4 regions of the Marinobacter sp. Arc7-DN-1 genome follow, and region 3 is predicted to be linked to each of the others. Evidence: predicted binding sites of a transcription regulator. Region 3 holds the regulator's gene; each other region holds the start of a gene.
What was found. Region 3 encodes FliA, which starts transcription of late flagellar genes. Its sites were predicted from a motif close to CTAAAGTTTNNNNNNNNNNNGCCGNTAA; they were not measured.

Region 1 (3,938 bases), 1.2 Mb from region 3:
CGCTGCAGCATGGCATCATAGATCGGGTCACTGCGTTTGAGCCCGGCCGGTAATTCATGGGGAAACCACTCGGATTCCGGCACCCGGCCGGATTTCACCGCAATCACTGGCTTGGTGCGGGAAGCCACCCGGACCGCCGACATGAAACGACGGGCGTTAGGAATGTTCTCAATGTGTAGAAGAATGGCCCGGGTCTGGGTGTCCTGGGCCAGGTAATCAATCAGATCGTCATGATCGATGTCCATGCCATCGCCAAGGGTCAGAAAATAGGAAAACCCGACACCCCGGGCGAAAGCCCAGTCAATCACCGAGCTGGCAATGGTGCCCGACTGGCCAACGAAAGCCACCCGACCGGGAATCGCGCCCATGTGGGCATAGGTGGCGTTCAGGCTTCGGGCCGGCACCATCAGGCCAATGGTGTTGGGGCCAAGAACCCGAATACCGGTTTCCCGGGCGGCCTCCCGTACCGCATACATCAGGGGCTGCCCGGTTTTACTGTGGGTGCGGGACATGCCACCGGTCATTACAATGGCGGTACGTACCCCGGCCTCGCCGAGCCGCTTGATGGTCTTGGCAACGGTATCCGGCGGCGTACAAATGATCGCCAGGTCCGGGGAAAACTCCATTTTCGAGACCTTCCTGACGCAGGGTACCCCGTGCACGTTGTCGTAATCGTTCTGGTTAACCACCAGCAACCGTCCGGGATAACCGCCCCCCATCAGGTTCCTCAATACCATGCCGCCAAGGTTATCCGCGCGCTCCGACGCACCGGTCACCACGATGGATTCAGGGTTGAAAAGGCTCTCCAGATACCGGGTGCTCAAGCTGACTCTCCTTCTGTCCGGCCGGAAGGCCGTTGAGGTAATAAATGCAATAAAACAGGTTACTTATGGATGCGACCCTTATCTTATGCCGTGAACCGCAGATGTGAAATGGCTATCGTCTCTATAAGACCAAAGAAACACGGCACCCTGTGGTTTTCCCTGATAAGCTTGGAGAAAATATAAGCATATTGAAGGCAGCCCGAGACGTATGACCACGGCATTCTTTTCCCACGATGACTTCATGAGACACAACATGGGCCCGGAGCACCCGGAGAGCCCGGAGCGACTTGCGGCCATCATCAGTTATCTGGCGGATACCGGGCTGGACCAGAAGCTCGACTGGGTCCGGCCGGAGGAAATTACCCGTGATCAGCTTCTGACGGTGCACCCGGAAAAATACCTGCACCAGCTCGACCTGATGCAACCGACCCGGGGCCGGGTGTTTACCGACCCGGATACCGCCATGATGCCGGATACCCTTCGCGCCGCCCGCCTGGCCGCCGGCGCCAATATCCAGGCGGTGGATATGGTCATGAGCAGCCAGGTAACCAATGCCTTTGTCTGTGCCCGCCCGCCAGGCCACCATGCCGAGCGCGCCAAATCCATGGGCTTCTGTTTTTACAACAACGTCGCCCTGGCCGCCATGCGCGCGCTGACCTTCCATCATCTCGAACGGGTCGCGATCATCGATTTTGATGTGCACCAGGGCAACGGCACGGTGGATATTGTCAGTGGTGATGAACGGATCCTGATGTGCTCCAGCTTCCAGCACCCCTTCTACCCGCACTCCCACGTGCACCGGCAAGCGGAAAATATTGTGAACATTCCGATTGAGGCGAACTGTTCCTCAGAGGAGTACCGGAAGCGGGTGGAGGCGGGCTGGCTGAAGCGGCTGAACGACTTCAAACCCCAGTTGATCGTTATTTCAGCGGGCTTTGACGCCCACCGACTGGACCCGATGGCGGAGCTGAACCTGGATGCTGAAGACTACCGCTGGCTGACAGAAATGATTGTGGGCGTTGCCCATGAACATAGCAACGACCGGATCATTTCAACGCTGGAAGGCGGGTACCACCTGCGTGCTCTGGCGGAGAGTGTGAACGCCCATCTGGAAGTGCTGAATTCGGTTTACTGATCCCGGTTATCCCCGGAGATCCCCGCCGTAGCCGTTGGCCTGTTGCAGTTCCGGCTGGTCACCGGCCCGCTGCAGGCGAATGTTGGTTCGGCGATTGTCCGCCGGGCGGTTTGATACCGGGTACTGATCGCCATGGGCCCTGACGGTAATCATGTTTTCATCAAGCCCCCGGGCCTTGAGGTAATCCGCCACCACATTGGCACGATCTTCCGAGAGGGCCCGGTTGTTGATCCGGCTGCCAATACTGTCACTGTGGCCATCCACGAAAATCCGTTCCACTGTCGAGTCCGCAATCACATAGGTCACAATATTTTCCAGCAACTTCCTGTCCCGATCCGACAACTGGCTGCTGCCGCTGGCAAACGGAATGCGTGAGCGGCGGATCTGGTCAAAATTCACCGGCAGCAGGTTGGAAGTACAGCGCTGGTATTGCTGATACTCGCCGGAAAAATTGATGTTGGACACATATACCCGCACCGGCCGGCCGTCAAACCAGGACTCCCGGGTAACGACGGGGCGCATGCCATCAAGCAGGCCGCGAGCCAGAACAAAGGCCAGGCGGGTATCCAGAGTGACCTGGCGGCGATCATCCGAGACATTGACCGTTCCCAAGGGCCGCGGCGCCACACCCGGGCGCCAGGATGGCGCTTCTGCTACCAGGCTACCCCGCCCCGGGCGCATCAGCGGCGATTCAGATTCCAGAAAGAACGACAGGCTTTCGCCGGCGCGATGATAGAAAACCGCTCGCCCATAACCGGGCACTTCGTGCACCAGGCGACATTCGAAAACCGACTCGGCCAGGTACCACTGGCTATTTTCAATACCAGCACCATAGCTCGCAGCCTGCCCACTTGCGGGCAAAAACACACTGAAAAGGCAGGCGGCCAGCACAGTCATCGGATTGTTGCGGGGGCGGAATCCCATATCGGTTGCCATCGGTATCAGGGAGTTAAAAAGCTTTGAGTGTTTAACGGCCTTCGTCCGTGTTTCTTTAGCCCCCAGGCGAAAACAATCGCCGGCCCCTTCTGGTATAATCCGGCAAATTTTTTCAAGGTCCTTTAATTTCAGCCCCGGCCTTGCCAATTTTTCCGGCCCGGCCTCGCCAAAGGTATTGCGGACAACTGCCATGACAGACCAGCTTACTCTTACCCGCCCCGACGACTGGCACCTCCACGTCCGGGACGGCGATATCCTGAGGGACGTCGTGCCTGCCACTGCGGCCTGTTTCGGACGGGCCATCATCATGCCCAACCTGGCACCACCGGTAACAACCGCAGCGGATGCCACCGCCTACCGGGACCGGATCCTTGCAGCCGCCAGCGGCACCGGCTTTGAACCACTGATGACCCTGTACCTGACCGAAAGCACTACCCCGGAAACCATCCGGGAGGCCACAGCCGCTGGCATCGTGGCCGCAAAGCTCTACCCGGCCGGCGCCACCACCAATTCCGCCTCCGGCGTGAAGGACATCCGGAACATCTACCCGGTACTGGAAGCCATGGCCGACTGCGGCATGCTGCTTCTGGTGCATGGCGAGGTGACCGATGCCGATATCGACATTTTCGACCGGGAGAAGGTCTTTCTGGAGCGGGTGCTGGCCCCGACTCTGGAAGCATTCCCGAACCTCCGGATAGTACTGGAGCACATCACCACGGCCGATTCGGCGGACTTTGTGAGACAGCATAGCGGTGATAACCTGGGCGCCACCCTGACGCCCCAGCATCTGATGTACAACCGCAACCACATGCTTGTAGGTGGCATTCGCCCACATCTTTACTGCCTGCCAATCCTCAAGCGCAACCGCCATCAGCAGGCCCTGCGGGACGCCGTTGCCAGCGGTGACCAACGCTTCTTCCTGGGAACCGATTCCGCGCCCCACGCCAAAGATCGCAAGGAAGCGGCCTGCGGCTGTGCCGGGTGTTACTCCGCCTACGGCGCCATCGGCCTGTATGCCGACATCTTCGAAGAATTGGGCATTC
Region 2 (3,938 bases), 800 kb from region 3:
TGCGGGAGAGGTCATCGGTAAACCCGCCACCTTGGATCATGAAGCCGGGAATGACCCGATGAAAGATGGTGTCGTCGAAGAATCCGGCCCGTGCGTACTCCAGAAAGTTGGCAACGGTTGCAGGGGCAACATCCGGGCGGAGCTGCAGTTCAAGGGCACCTTCACTGGTCACCATCCGGACTTTCGGAAGCGGTTCATCGGCTGGTTGGCCACTGCTCTGGGCCAGAGCAGTGCCAGCGGGCAAAAGCAAAGAGAGAAGTATCAACAGTACGGGAGTCACACTTTTCAAGGGTTTTACCAGATTTGTCATTTTCGGCCGCTCTCTGTGTTATTCGCAGGGGCTTTTCCTGCGACAATTCAGTGAATTCTGTTTTCCGGTGCGTGATCTTAGCAGAACGTGATTGTAAAACGGGGACTGTATCCACGCACATTTGATTGTGATCAGCTAACCTTTTCGGATGCAGGAATGAGTGCATCACATTCGCCGGGCAGGGTTGTACGGTTTTCACTGTTGAATAAGGAGAAACTGGGTGAGAATCCGCCAGGGATTTGAAGAAAAGTCACGCCTTGGGCGATTACTTGTCAATCGCGGGTATCTGTCTGAAGGCCAGCTGGATGAAGGCCTGAGAATTCAGCGCGAAACCGGCCAACGCCTCGGTGAAGTGCTCATTCAGGCCGGTTGGATCACGGATAAGGAACTTCACCGGGTTCTCAAGCACCAGTCCCGCTATCGTAACGCGGCGGCCCTGGTGACCATGGTTACGCTTCCGTTCCAGCCGCTGGTGACGTTTGCGGCCAGTAACAGTGCAGATACCTCCCAGTCGGCGTTGGAAGCCGGCGAACTCTATGAGAGAGGGAATCTTGCGCCGCTGACCGAGACCGAGCTGGCGGCCGTATCGGGGCAGGGTGATCCGACCCTGCTAGACCGGATCGGACTGGTCGGGGCGATGGCAGAGAATCCGGCCGGTGGCGACAGCCAGGGAGGAAGCCCGGCGGCTGACGTTATTGAGGGGATGAAACTGACGGCAAATATCTTCGTGCCGGTTCTGAACTTCCTGGATTCAGACCTTACCATTTCCGGCGTTCACTACCGGGAGGGTGAGCCCCGTTACGCGGTTCGGGAAGACGGGGCGCTGATGCTGGCCTTTCCGGAACGTATTGAAGAAATCCGCATGGACAATATCCGTGTTACCGGAGGCCAGGGCGCGTCAATGGGCAACGTGACCATTCAGGATATCCGGTTCCACCCGGACTCCCGGATGACCATTTACACCCGATAGAAACGGTTATGGGCCAAGGCCAGCGCGGTTTTCAGGCGCTTGCGAGCACTGTCCGGCTTGAAACTGTCGTGTGCTCACCACGTGCTCCGTAGAGCTTCTGCTGGCTATTGGCGCCCCGGAAAATGTCGGCCAGCCGGGTCAGGCGTTTTTGCAGATGGGTGATCACCCGACCGTTGTTCTGGTTCAGGGTCTGACAGGCTCGCAGTTTCTGGTCCGCTTCCTGCCAGAGCTGATAAAGCTCAGAAAGGCCCGCACTGCGAATAAAGCGGGAGGGCTCTCCGCTCTCGAGGCGATAGCCCATCTGAACCAGCGTCCGGATTTTCTGCTTTGCCCGCTCACGAATGGCCCCGAGAAGATCGTTTTTCTCTCTGGTCAATTCGTTTAGAGCCTGGAGATCGGAGGTGGCAAGGCAGGTTTTTTCCCTGCCGAGAATGTCAGCGAGTGTGTCCAGCTGGCTGACATCCTGGGATAGAAGAGCCTTCAGATCATCGATTGCTGCCATGATTTACTCACCCGAAAATGCTTTCATCCATCTCAAGCATTTTCTGGGCCAGTTTTTCGGCGTCAATTTTGTAGGTCCCGTTTTCGAGAGCGGAACGGATCTGCTCAATACGGTCATCATCCATCTCAGGATAATCACCCAGCTTCTGTTCCAGCTGTTTGAGATTCCTGGCCTGACTGCTCAGGCTCACGTTTTCACCCCGGGCTCCCCGGGTCTGAGTTTTTGCCTGCTCGTTGGTCGCCGGCTGGCTGCTCTGAGCGCCAGCGCCCTTGTCGGCCGTGGTTCTCTGGGTGTTGACCTGGCCGGGGCCAATTCCATTGAAGTCAACTGACATATCGATACCTGCTTGCCTGATGCGCCACACGTTTGCGGCGCTTACTCGAGTTTATGTCTTCTTAACGGCGGAACCGCAGAAACCTTTAGAAACTTTTTGCCTTCCGGATTAACATATTTTTACCCGGTAAATTTTTTCACCCCCAACCACTACTGCTCCCGCTACTACTGTCACCGGGCCTGGCAGAATCTTGCCGTGCCGGCAAAGTGCTGCCGAAGCGCGGCTACATCTGGATCTCAACACGGCCGGGGGCAACAACGTTCGCCTTTACCGTACGTGAGGAGCTCAGATTCTCGACCAGAACTTGCTCTCCTATGCCTGCGTTGGCCAGAGCCTTACCTCGGGAACGCACTGAAAATCCGCCGGTTTTCGCAGTAATGATAACATGATCCCCACGCTCTACCGCATCCGGCGCAGAGAGTATATCCGGAGTGATCAAAGAGCCGGCATTTATGGATCGCCGAACCTCCATTCCGACCGCTTGTGCGGTCTCGGTTATCGCTCCGCGCCTTGAGGCATTGATCTCCACGGACTGATGCGTCACCAGATCCGGGGTAATCCGCTCACCGCGAGTCAGGGGGCGGGTTGCAATCAGGGCGGGCCCACGGATTGAGATGGAGGCCGTAACGAACATTCGCCAGGGGCGGCTTCCCTCACAGGCTACCAGCAGGGACGGGCTTGTACTCTTCCAGGGGTCGCCGCTGAACCCGACACTCAGGGGGCGTTCGCACCCGGCGAGGGTGAGGCGGCTATCGATGGACCCTGGTTCAAAGGAAACCGTATAGCCCGCACTGGCCTGTTCGTTGGCAAAGTCGTCCAGAAACGCCAGGGTGGCCTGCCGGATCTGTTTGGCAGTGGTTTGGGCCAGCAATGGGCCGCTCAGGCTGGACATTAGCAGGAGTAGGGCAAAATTGGTGATGCGCATACGTATGAGTTTGTCCTATGCTTGTCAATATCAGGGCAGAAAAACCCGAACAATGCTAAGGGTTCCGGGAAAATGGCCGTTAAGTTGGCTGACCCGCCGCTGAGATGACGGTTTCCCGTCGATCAGGCGATTATTCGGCGATATATTCAGTGAACAGCAAGATATATGCCGGCGGAAAGCCGGCCAGCCAGGAGAAACAAAATGGCAGGGGTATTGGACAGCGTAAACCAGCGCACGCAGCTGGTAGGGCAGAATCGCCTTGAGCTCCTTCTTTTCCGCTTGAGAGGGCGTCAGATTTACGGCATTAACGTTTTCAAGGTGAAGGAGGTTTTGCAATGTCCCAGGCTGTCATCTATTCCCAACAGCCGGAACGTCGTCAGGGGGGTCGCCCATATCCGGGGCGAAACCATTCCGATTATTGATCTGAGCATGTCCATTGGATTGCCCGGAATTCCACAGGAAGAGCTGGCGACCAGTTTTGTCATCATTACCGAGTACAACCGTAAAACCCAGGGCTTCCTCGTTACTGGTGTCGACCGGATCATGAACATGAACTGGGAAGATATTCTGCCACCGCCCAGGGGTGCCGGAAGGGATGTTTACCTTACCGCTGTCACCAAGATCGATGATAAGCTGGTAGAAATCATTGATGTAGAGAAGATTCTTGCAGAAGTTTCTCCGCTCGGTGAGGATGTTACCGAAGCCGTGCTGAGCAAGAGTGCCGATCGGGTGCCCGGCCACCTGCCCGTCCTGGTGGTGGATGATTCGTCCGTGGCCCGTCGCCAGATAGAGCGTTGCCTGACGGCTATCGGAATGGAAGTCGTCACCAGGAATGACGGCAAACAGGCTTATCAATACCTGAAGGAAGTGACTGCCGACGGTTCGCGGGCAAAGGAT
Region 3 (3,938 bases):
AGCGTCGGGGCTGGACGGCGATGGGGGGGCGCCGGATGGCTCGTCATGCAATGCATCCAGCAACTTCTCGAATTCGTCGTCGGTGATGTCGCCCCCGTCTTCCGTCGGGTCGTCTTCCGTCGTTTGTTCCTGCTGTGGGGTGGTGGCCGGGGCAACACTTTCGACCTCCGGCCGTGCCAGAGCGTCGAGCGCTGCAATCAATTCGTCGGGGGCGGGCGTCAGTTCTTCGTGGTTCCGGACCTGCTCAAACATCGCGTTGACGTTATCGAGGGCTTCCAGAACCACATCCATCAGCTCTGAATCCACCTTGCGCTTGTGATTGCGCAGGATATCGAACACGTTCTCGGCGGAATGGCAGCAATTGACCAAAGCATCAAGCTGCAGGAAGCCTGCCCCACCCTTGACAGTGTGGAAACCACGGAAGATGGCGTTGAGCAGATCACTGTCATCAGGATGTTGCTCAAGGTCTACCAACTGCTCTGACAGCTTTTCGAGTATTTCGCCGGCCTCTACCAGAAAGTCCTGCAAAATCTCGTCATCAGCATCAAACGCCATGCGTTACCCTCTCTATTCAGAAACCGAGACTGGACAACAGGTCATCCACATCGTCCTGTCCCGAGACTACATCTTCACGCTCATCGGCCTTGATCTGGGGCCCGACGCCCTTTTCCGCAGATTCTTCCTGGTCATCAATCTGGTGCACGGTGCCCGTCAGCTGATCAACATGACTGGCCATCACCACCAGACTGAGCATCTGTTCCTCAACCTCTTTCACCAGCGTGGTGACTTTCTGGATGACCTGCCCGGTGAGATCCTGGAAATCCTGGGCCAGCAGTATTTCCGAGAGATTGTTGTACATGGTGTCCGCGTCCGTGGCCATGCCAGCGAAGAACTTGTCGATCCGGCCATACAACTGGCGAAATTCTGCCGGCTGCATCTCCCTGCGGCGCAAACGTTGCCACTCGTCCCGCAAGGCTGCCGCCTCGTCTCTCAGTGCGTTGGCTACCGGCATGGTTGCCTCGACCAGATCCATGGTCCGGTTGGCCGCTTCACCGGTCATATGCACCACGTATTCGAGACGGTCAGAGGCATCTGTCATTTTTGACAGCGCTTCCTGTTGTTCAGCGTTACGGGGATCTATCTGAAAGTTCCGGATCGCTTCGTGCAGGCTTCGGGTCAGTCGCCCGACCTCGCGGTACAGACTCTGATCCCTGACTTCGCTGAGTTCATTGATCAGGGTCATGGCTTTGGCATATTCGCCGGCATTGACGCTTTCAGCTAGTTCGGTTGCCTGACGCTGGAGCTTTTCCGTCACCTCTGGTTCGAGGCCCCGATGGTTCTTTTTGCTATCGCTCATGAGAGCCATCCGACCTCTGGTTACTGGATTCTTTCAAAGATTTTCTCAATCTTTTCCTTGAGCACCGCAGCAGTGAACGGCTTGACAACATAGCCATTCACACCCGCCTGGGCAGCGGCAACGATCTGGTCCCGCTTGGCCTCCGCGGTCACCATCAGCACCGGCAGGGTTTTCAGGTTCTCGTCAGCCCTGACGGCCTTGAGCAGATCGAAACCGGACATGCCCGGCATATTCCAGTCGGTTACCAGAAAATCATATTTTCCGCTTTTGAGCATCGGCAGCGCCGTGTTGCCGTCATCGGCTTCATCGGTATTGGTGAAGCCAAGATCGCGCAGCAGGTTCTTGATGATCCGTCGCATTGTGGAAAAGTCATCCACAATGAGAATTTTCATGTTCTTGTCCAATGGGACCTCCAGTTAGTAACACCCGGAATTCGTTTGACCTTTCGGCTCGAAGTCTAGCAGGCCGCTGTTTTAACCGCTTATTGTCTGATCTTTGCTTCGGTTGTAAAGCATCGGTTACCAAAAACTACAGACTGCTCCGCTGCAGACACACAAAGGCGGTGATCAGTTGCCCGTATCCTGGCGCCAGTCCGATAACCGTCCGCGAAGGCGCAAGGCCGCCTGGCTGTGAATCTGGCTGACCCGGCTTTCACTGACGCCGAGCACCGCGCCGATTTCCTTGAGGTTCAGCTCGTCCTGGTAATACAGGCTCAGCACCAGTTTTTCCCGCTCCGGCAGTTCCTCTATAGCCTCAGCAAGACTGCGGCGGAACGCGTCGGACGAGAGTCCTTCGAGCGGATTATCCCGTGGCTCTGTCTGTTCTATCGGCAGCTCGCCGGATTCATTGAGCTCATCGAGACTAAAAAGTCGGCCGCTGTTGGAGTCGGAGAGGTAGGAATGGTACTCGGCCAGCCCCATGCCCAGTTCTTCAGCCACTTCCAGATCCTGGGCTTCCCGGCCGAGACGATCTTCAACGGCCTTGATGGCCTGGGAAATGCGGCGGGTATTACGGTGCACAGAACGGGGAACCCAGTCGCCCTTGCGGATCTCATCCACCATGGCACCGCGAATCCGGATGCCTGCGTAGGTCTCGAAGGTTGCGCCCCTGGTGGCGCTGTAGCGTTGAGCCGCCTCGAGCAGGCCGATCATTCCGGCCTGCATCAGGTCGTCAAGCTGCACAGAGGCTGGTAGCCGGGCCATCAGATGAAGGGCAATTTTCTTTACCAGAGGCGCGTGCTCCTCAACGAGCTGGGAAGGCTTCTGCGCGCCTGACTGGTTATAGATTCCGAGGTTTTTCGCCAATGTCATGTATCCGGTTTTTTTGTTTGACTGGATCCGATTCAGACTTCGACGAGCCGCTCCACAAAGAATTCCAGATGCCCACGGGGAGAGGAAGGCAGCGGCCAGTTATCAACTTTTTCCGCCAGCGCCTTGATCGCCAGGGAAGCTTTCGCCCTGGGATAGACATCCAGCACTGCCCGCTGCCGCTGAACCGCTTTTTTCACGGCTTCATCGTAAGGCACCATGCCGACATATTGTAGTGCCACATCCAGGAAGCGCTCGGTGACCCGGGTCAGTTTTTCAAACAGGTGCCGGCCTTCCTGCTCATTTCTCACCTGATTGGCAAGAATGCGGAAACGGTTGGTGCCGTAATCACGGTTCATGAGTTTGATCAGGGCGTAGCAGTCGGTGATGGAGGTGGGCTCGTCGCACACCACCAGGAGCAGCTCCTGGGAGGCTCTCAGAAAGCTCACCACTGATTCGGAAATGCCCGCGGCGGTGTCTACGATCAGCACATCGATCTGGTCACCGAGTTCGCTGAACGCGTTGATCAGCCCGGCATGCTCCATGGGGCTGAGCTGGGTCATTCGCTGGGTACCGGAGGACGCCGGTACAATCTTGATGCCACCGGGGCCATCGACCAGAACGTCCTTGAGGTCACAGTCGCCCGCCAGCACATCCTGAAGGTTCCGGTTGGCGGTAATACCGAGCAGTACATCGATATTGGCCAGCCCGAGGTCGGCATCAAGAAGCACGACTCTCCGGCCTTTCTGTGCCAGGGCAATCCCGAGGTTAACCGACACGTTACTCTTGCCGACTCCACCTTTTCCGCCGGAAACTGCAATCACCTGTACCGGTTGTGCTTTGCTCATACTGTTTTTTGTCTCTCGCCACGTTTAGCCGGGTGCTGTCTTTTCGGACGCTCGCTGTCAGTCTGTCCGCTCTCAGCGCCCGCTCTCTCAGGCTCCTTCTGCGACCGCCTGCTGTTTCTGGAGAGTTTTAAGCCGGTCCACGGCCAGCCGCACCAGCGGAACCGCTTCCGCGTGGTGCAGGTCTTCGGGAATCTTTTGCCCGTCAGTGTAGTAGGCCACCGGCAAACCGGTTTCCATCACAAAGCCGAGAGACTCGCCAAGTGTCAGGGCCTCGTCGATCTTGGTCATCACGCAGCCCGCAAGATTTGCCATCTTATAGCAATGCCAGACGGATTTCATGATGCGCGGCTGACTGGTGGCCGAGACCACCAGATGCGTCTTGACATTGTGATGGCTGCGCGCCAGTTCGGCCAGCTGTTCCTGATA
Region 4 (3,938 bases), 1.1 Mb from region 3:
CCTGGACTGCCCCAACGGCGATATCCTTGCCTCTTCCCTCTATCGGGACACCATCCGCGGTCTGTGCCGCGAACTATCAGATCTGATGCGAGCAAGCGGACAGGGCGAGGAAACGCCGGAAGCCCTTCGTCACAGGATAGAAACGGTTGCCCGCAAGACTGCCCGCAACACCTCGTCCATGCGTGCTGATGTTCTCAAGGGCCGCACCACGGAGATAAACTTCATCAACGGCTATCTGGCGAGGCTGGGAAAAGACTTCGGCATCCGGACACCAGTGAACCAAATGCTGACCGAGCAGGTACAACAGCTGTCGTCACATTAACAGGCGCAGACTGATGAGCAATCGCCTTTTGTCAGCACAAACGTCGTGCCGGTCAGACCTTGAAGGCCTCCACCAGCCGCTGAAGCGAAGCCGTCCGTTCCGACATTTCCCTCGAGGACCCCAGCGTCTCCTCCGCGTTTGCGGCGGTCTTTTTGCCCAGTTCGCCAATTTCCTCTACGTTCGAATTGACGTTCTTCGCGACGGCGGACTGCTCCTCCGCAGCCTGTGCGATCTGGTGGCTCATATCCACAATGACCGCAATACCATTGGCAATCCGATCCAGCGCCTGCGTCACCTCACCGGATTTCTGCACCGTCGCTTCGGTAACATCCCGGCTGTTGGTCATGGCGGACACAGCGTCCTTAACACCGCTCTGCAGCCTTGAGATCATCCCTTCAATCTCTTCGGTCGACTTGTGAGTGCGCTGTGACAATGACCGGACTTCATCGGCAACCACGGCAAACCCGCGCCCCTGCTCGCCCGCCCTGGCGGCTTCAATCGCCGCATTCAGGGCCAGCAGATTGGTCTGTTCCGCAATGGCCTTGATTTCCACCAACACCTGGCTGATATTGTCGCTGTCTTTACTGACCCTGTTGATCACCTCCACCGCGCCCGAGATTTCGGCAGCCAGCTTATTAATGGTTGCCACAGTATCGGCAACCACACCACGACCGGTTTCGGTATCCCGTTCGGCATTGCCGGCACTGTCGGCGACCCTGTGGGCACTTTCGGTGACCTCGTTCACGGCTTCAACCATCTGGTTCATGGCCTCATTAATCTGGCCGCTCTCATCCATCTGGCGAGCCACGGCCTCACTGTTGGCCGCTGCAGTGTCGTTAACCCGGGTCGCCTGCTGATCCACATCGGCCGTGGTACGACTGACAGACCGTATCAGTTCGGCGATCCGGTCCGTCATGTTGTTGAACTCCGCTGTCAGTTCGCCCAGTTCGTCCCGGTTATGCAACATGATGTGGGTGGTCATATCGCCGGCGGCAACGCCCCTTGCGGCCTCACTGAAACGGTTGATGGCGGTACGAACCGACATGAAGAAACCGATGTAGAGGTAAACAACCACCAGCAGAATGGCAACCAGTGCAATGATGATCAGGCGACGCTGACTCATCTCACTATCGAGCCGTGACCGCAGGTTGGCATTCACCACCTCAAACGCGGCGGCTTTTACCCGATCGTAGTGAGCCAGCTGTTCTGACATCAACTCATCGTATTCCTGCCAGGGCATTTCCAGGCGCATGGGTGTGATAACATTCTGGTCCAGCTGGTCCCGAACAATCATCAGGCTTTCGTCAACCCTGCGAATTGCCCCACCCGACTTCTCCACCAGAGCGGGCGACGACTCAGTGACGACAGACAGCGCCGGAGTAAGGAGCGAGCTGCGATTGGTCAGCTGGTCATAGATTTCATTCAGGGTTTCACTCAGGGCGTAGCCTACCTGCCCATCGACCAGCGCAAAGATACCGTAGGATTTTGCCCGTCCGATAACGGTGCGAGCCGCCGGAAGTGAATCACGAACCAGGCCAAGGATCAGCAGATTTTCCCGCGAAGCCCCGTGCCCGAGGCCGGAAATCTCAATGGTCGCCGGCAACAGGGCCTGGGCCTTCTGGACGAACTCCTGATAATACTTGAATTGCGGATCGAAACTGCCCAGGTAGTTATCGTCGGCGCGCAGAGCCTGCCAGTCCTGCCGGAGTGTCTCGACCTGTCCGGTCCAGGAGCCGGAAGCATCAAAGGAACGCTCCTCTGCAGTCAGCGCCTCCAACCTCGCCTCAACTTCACTGGCCGCTTCCTCTGACGCGGCCATAATGGCCCCGTCATCCTTGATCACAGCCGGAGAACGATAATCCCGGTAATCCATTGCCGCATCGACCAGCCGGTCAACCTGCTCCAGTTGCTCAAGCCCCTCGACGCCACGGGTCATGGCCTGAACCGAGCGGTTAAGCTCGGAGATAACCAACCATGACAGTCCACTGATCGGTAACAGAAACAGGATGCTGATGAGGCTGAATTTGTAGACCATCGGCAGCCGGTTCATAAGGGCAATGGCAGGATTGATAAGGTGCTTCACGGTGACCCTCTTGCTGGCGATTAACTACTGAACAATTGTTCTTTTCTTATATTGTCGCCTAAAGTCTTAAAAACTTGAGCATTATTTGTTGTTAAACTGTAACTTCGCAGGAGTTCTGCTCAGACAACGCCGGAAATCACCAGCAAGGCGAGCGTGCAGATCCACACGAGCATACTTCTGTTCAGTAAATCCCTTATCGCGCTCAGGCTTCGCCCCCCGAAAGCTGTCCACTCATCCGGATGAATCCGGGAAAAACGGGCAGGATCCAGAGCATATCCGGTTAACGCCCCGTTGGCGGAAATCATTAGGACCTCACCGGCTTTTCTCGTCACGCCGGTAAGGGTCTGGCGGGTTTCGCGCAACCAGCCGGCAAGGTCTCCGGCAATTCCGAATGTCAGTGACAACAGCCTTGCCGGAATCCAGCCCGCCCATTCCGATAGCCTTTCGAATCTGGGGCGAGCCGGCGCCTGGGGCCACTGATCTGCGAGCGCAGCCAGCCCCCGGGCCAGAACCGCCACGCCGATTCCCCCGACTGCGTACCAGAAAGCCACCAGGAAGAAACGCTGGAACACCGTTAACATCAGCGTCCTGGACAGGGAAAGATGCATTGCCTCCGGAGACAATGCAGCGCCACGCTCTTCCGCCGGCAAATGATCCTTCACATGGTGCCATGCCGATTGCATGTCTCCCCGTTGCCATGCTTCTGCATAAGGCCGGAGCACCTGCCGCCAGCCGGGTGTTCCCATGATGACCACCAGAACCAGGAACTCCAGCGGGTAAGTCGCCACCGGCCAGCCCGAGGCCACCAGCAGATACTCGGCCACTCCCAGCAACAAGGCCGGAAGCAGAACCAGCGCCAACCCGGTTGCAATTTCCGTTTCGTGGCCCGCCCTGGCACGACTGCCCAGATGAAACCACCGGCGCCAGACGTCATCACCGGAAAGCAGATCCAGGGAATCCAGACGTCTGCGCACCATGTAGGCAAGAAGAAAGACAATCAGCACCATCTAGACGCTCTCCCTCGCTGCTCGTATTTGCTTAAGGGTTGCCCGGAAGTGCTGCCAGTCAAACGCCGGTCCCGGGTCGCTTTTGCGGCCCGGCGCAATATCGCTATGGCCGGCAATGCGACCGGCAGTGATGTCGGGCCAGGCCAGCATGATGAGATCGGCGACACGTGCAAGCTGATGATATTGCCCGGAGGTATAAGGGACGTCATCGGCGCCCTCCAGCTCAATCCCGATGGAGAAGTCGTTACATTCTTCCTGCCCGTCAAAACTCGATCTGCCCGCATGCCAGGCGCGATCAAGCAGGCTGACGAACTGGACAACGGCTCCATCGCGACGAATCAGCAGATGAGCCGAGACCTGAATGCCTTCAATGGTCCGGAAATACGGGTGGGCCGAGTGATCGAGACAATTGCAGAAGAAGTTTTCAATTTCCGGGCCGCCGAAACGCCCTGGAGGAAGGCTTATATTGTGGACAACCAGCAGGGAAATGGCAGCGCCATCAGGGCGGGGCCCGAAGTTTGGCGAG

Region 1: D0851_RS19490 (flagellar protein MotY) is a predicted target of FliA. The motif match lies at 2,927-2,954, and genes of this name have one in related genera.
Region 2: flgM (flagellar biosynthesis anti-sigma factor FlgM) is a predicted target of FliA. The motif match lies at 2,178-2,205, and genes of this name have one in related genera.
Region 4: D0851_RS19980 (methyl-accepting chemotaxis protein) is a predicted target of FliA. The motif match lies at 2,457-2,484, and genes of this name have one in related genera.

Annotation. Positions count from the first base shown of each region.
Region 1 covers NZ_CP031848.1:4,159,035-4,162,972, reverse strand. The annotation lists gene D0851_RS19500 (GNAT family N-acetyltransferase) at 1-824, opposite strand, end outside; gene D0851_RS19495 (histone deacetylase family protein) at 1,033-1,959, shown strand; gene D0851_RS19490 (flagellar protein MotY) at 1,966-2,883, opposite strand; gene pyrC (dihydroorotase) at 3,086-3,938, shown strand, end outside.
Region 2 covers NZ_CP031848.1:220,192-224,129, forward strand. The annotation lists gene D0851_RS01045 (peptidylprolyl isomerase) at 1-310, opposite strand, end outside; gene D0851_RS01050 (pilus assembly protein PilB) at 531-1,280, shown strand; gene D0851_RS01055 (flagella synthesis protein FlgN) at 1,312-1,782, opposite strand; gene flgM (flagellar biosynthesis anti-sigma factor FlgM) at 1,790-2,116, opposite strand; gene flgA (flagellar basal body P-ring formation chaperone FlgA) at 2,340-3,041, opposite strand; gene D0851_RS01070 (chemotaxis protein CheV) at 3,243-3,938, shown strand, end outside.
Region 3 covers NZ_CP031848.1:1,024,686-1,028,623, forward strand. The annotation lists gene D0851_RS04755 (chemotaxis protein CheA) at 1-555, opposite strand, end outside; gene D0851_RS04760 (protein phosphatase CheZ) at 572-1,357, opposite strand; gene cheY (chemotaxis response regulator CheY) at 1,378-1,761, opposite strand; gene D0851_RS04770 (RNA polymerase sigma factor FliA) at 1,924-2,667, opposite strand; gene D0851_RS04775 (MinD/ParA family protein) at 2,700-3,512, opposite strand; gene flhF (flagellar biosynthesis protein FlhF) at 3,600-3,938, opposite strand, start outside.
Region 4 covers NZ_CP031848.1:4,266,141-4,270,078, reverse strand. The annotation lists gene D0851_RS19985 (ketopantoate reductase family protein) at 1-322, shown strand, start outside; gene D0851_RS19980 (methyl-accepting chemotaxis protein) at 375-2,405, opposite strand; gene D0851_RS19975 (histidine kinase) at 2,525-3,412, opposite strand; gene ampD (1,6-anhydro-N-acetylmuramyl-L-alanine amidase AmpD) at 3,413-3,938, opposite strand, start outside.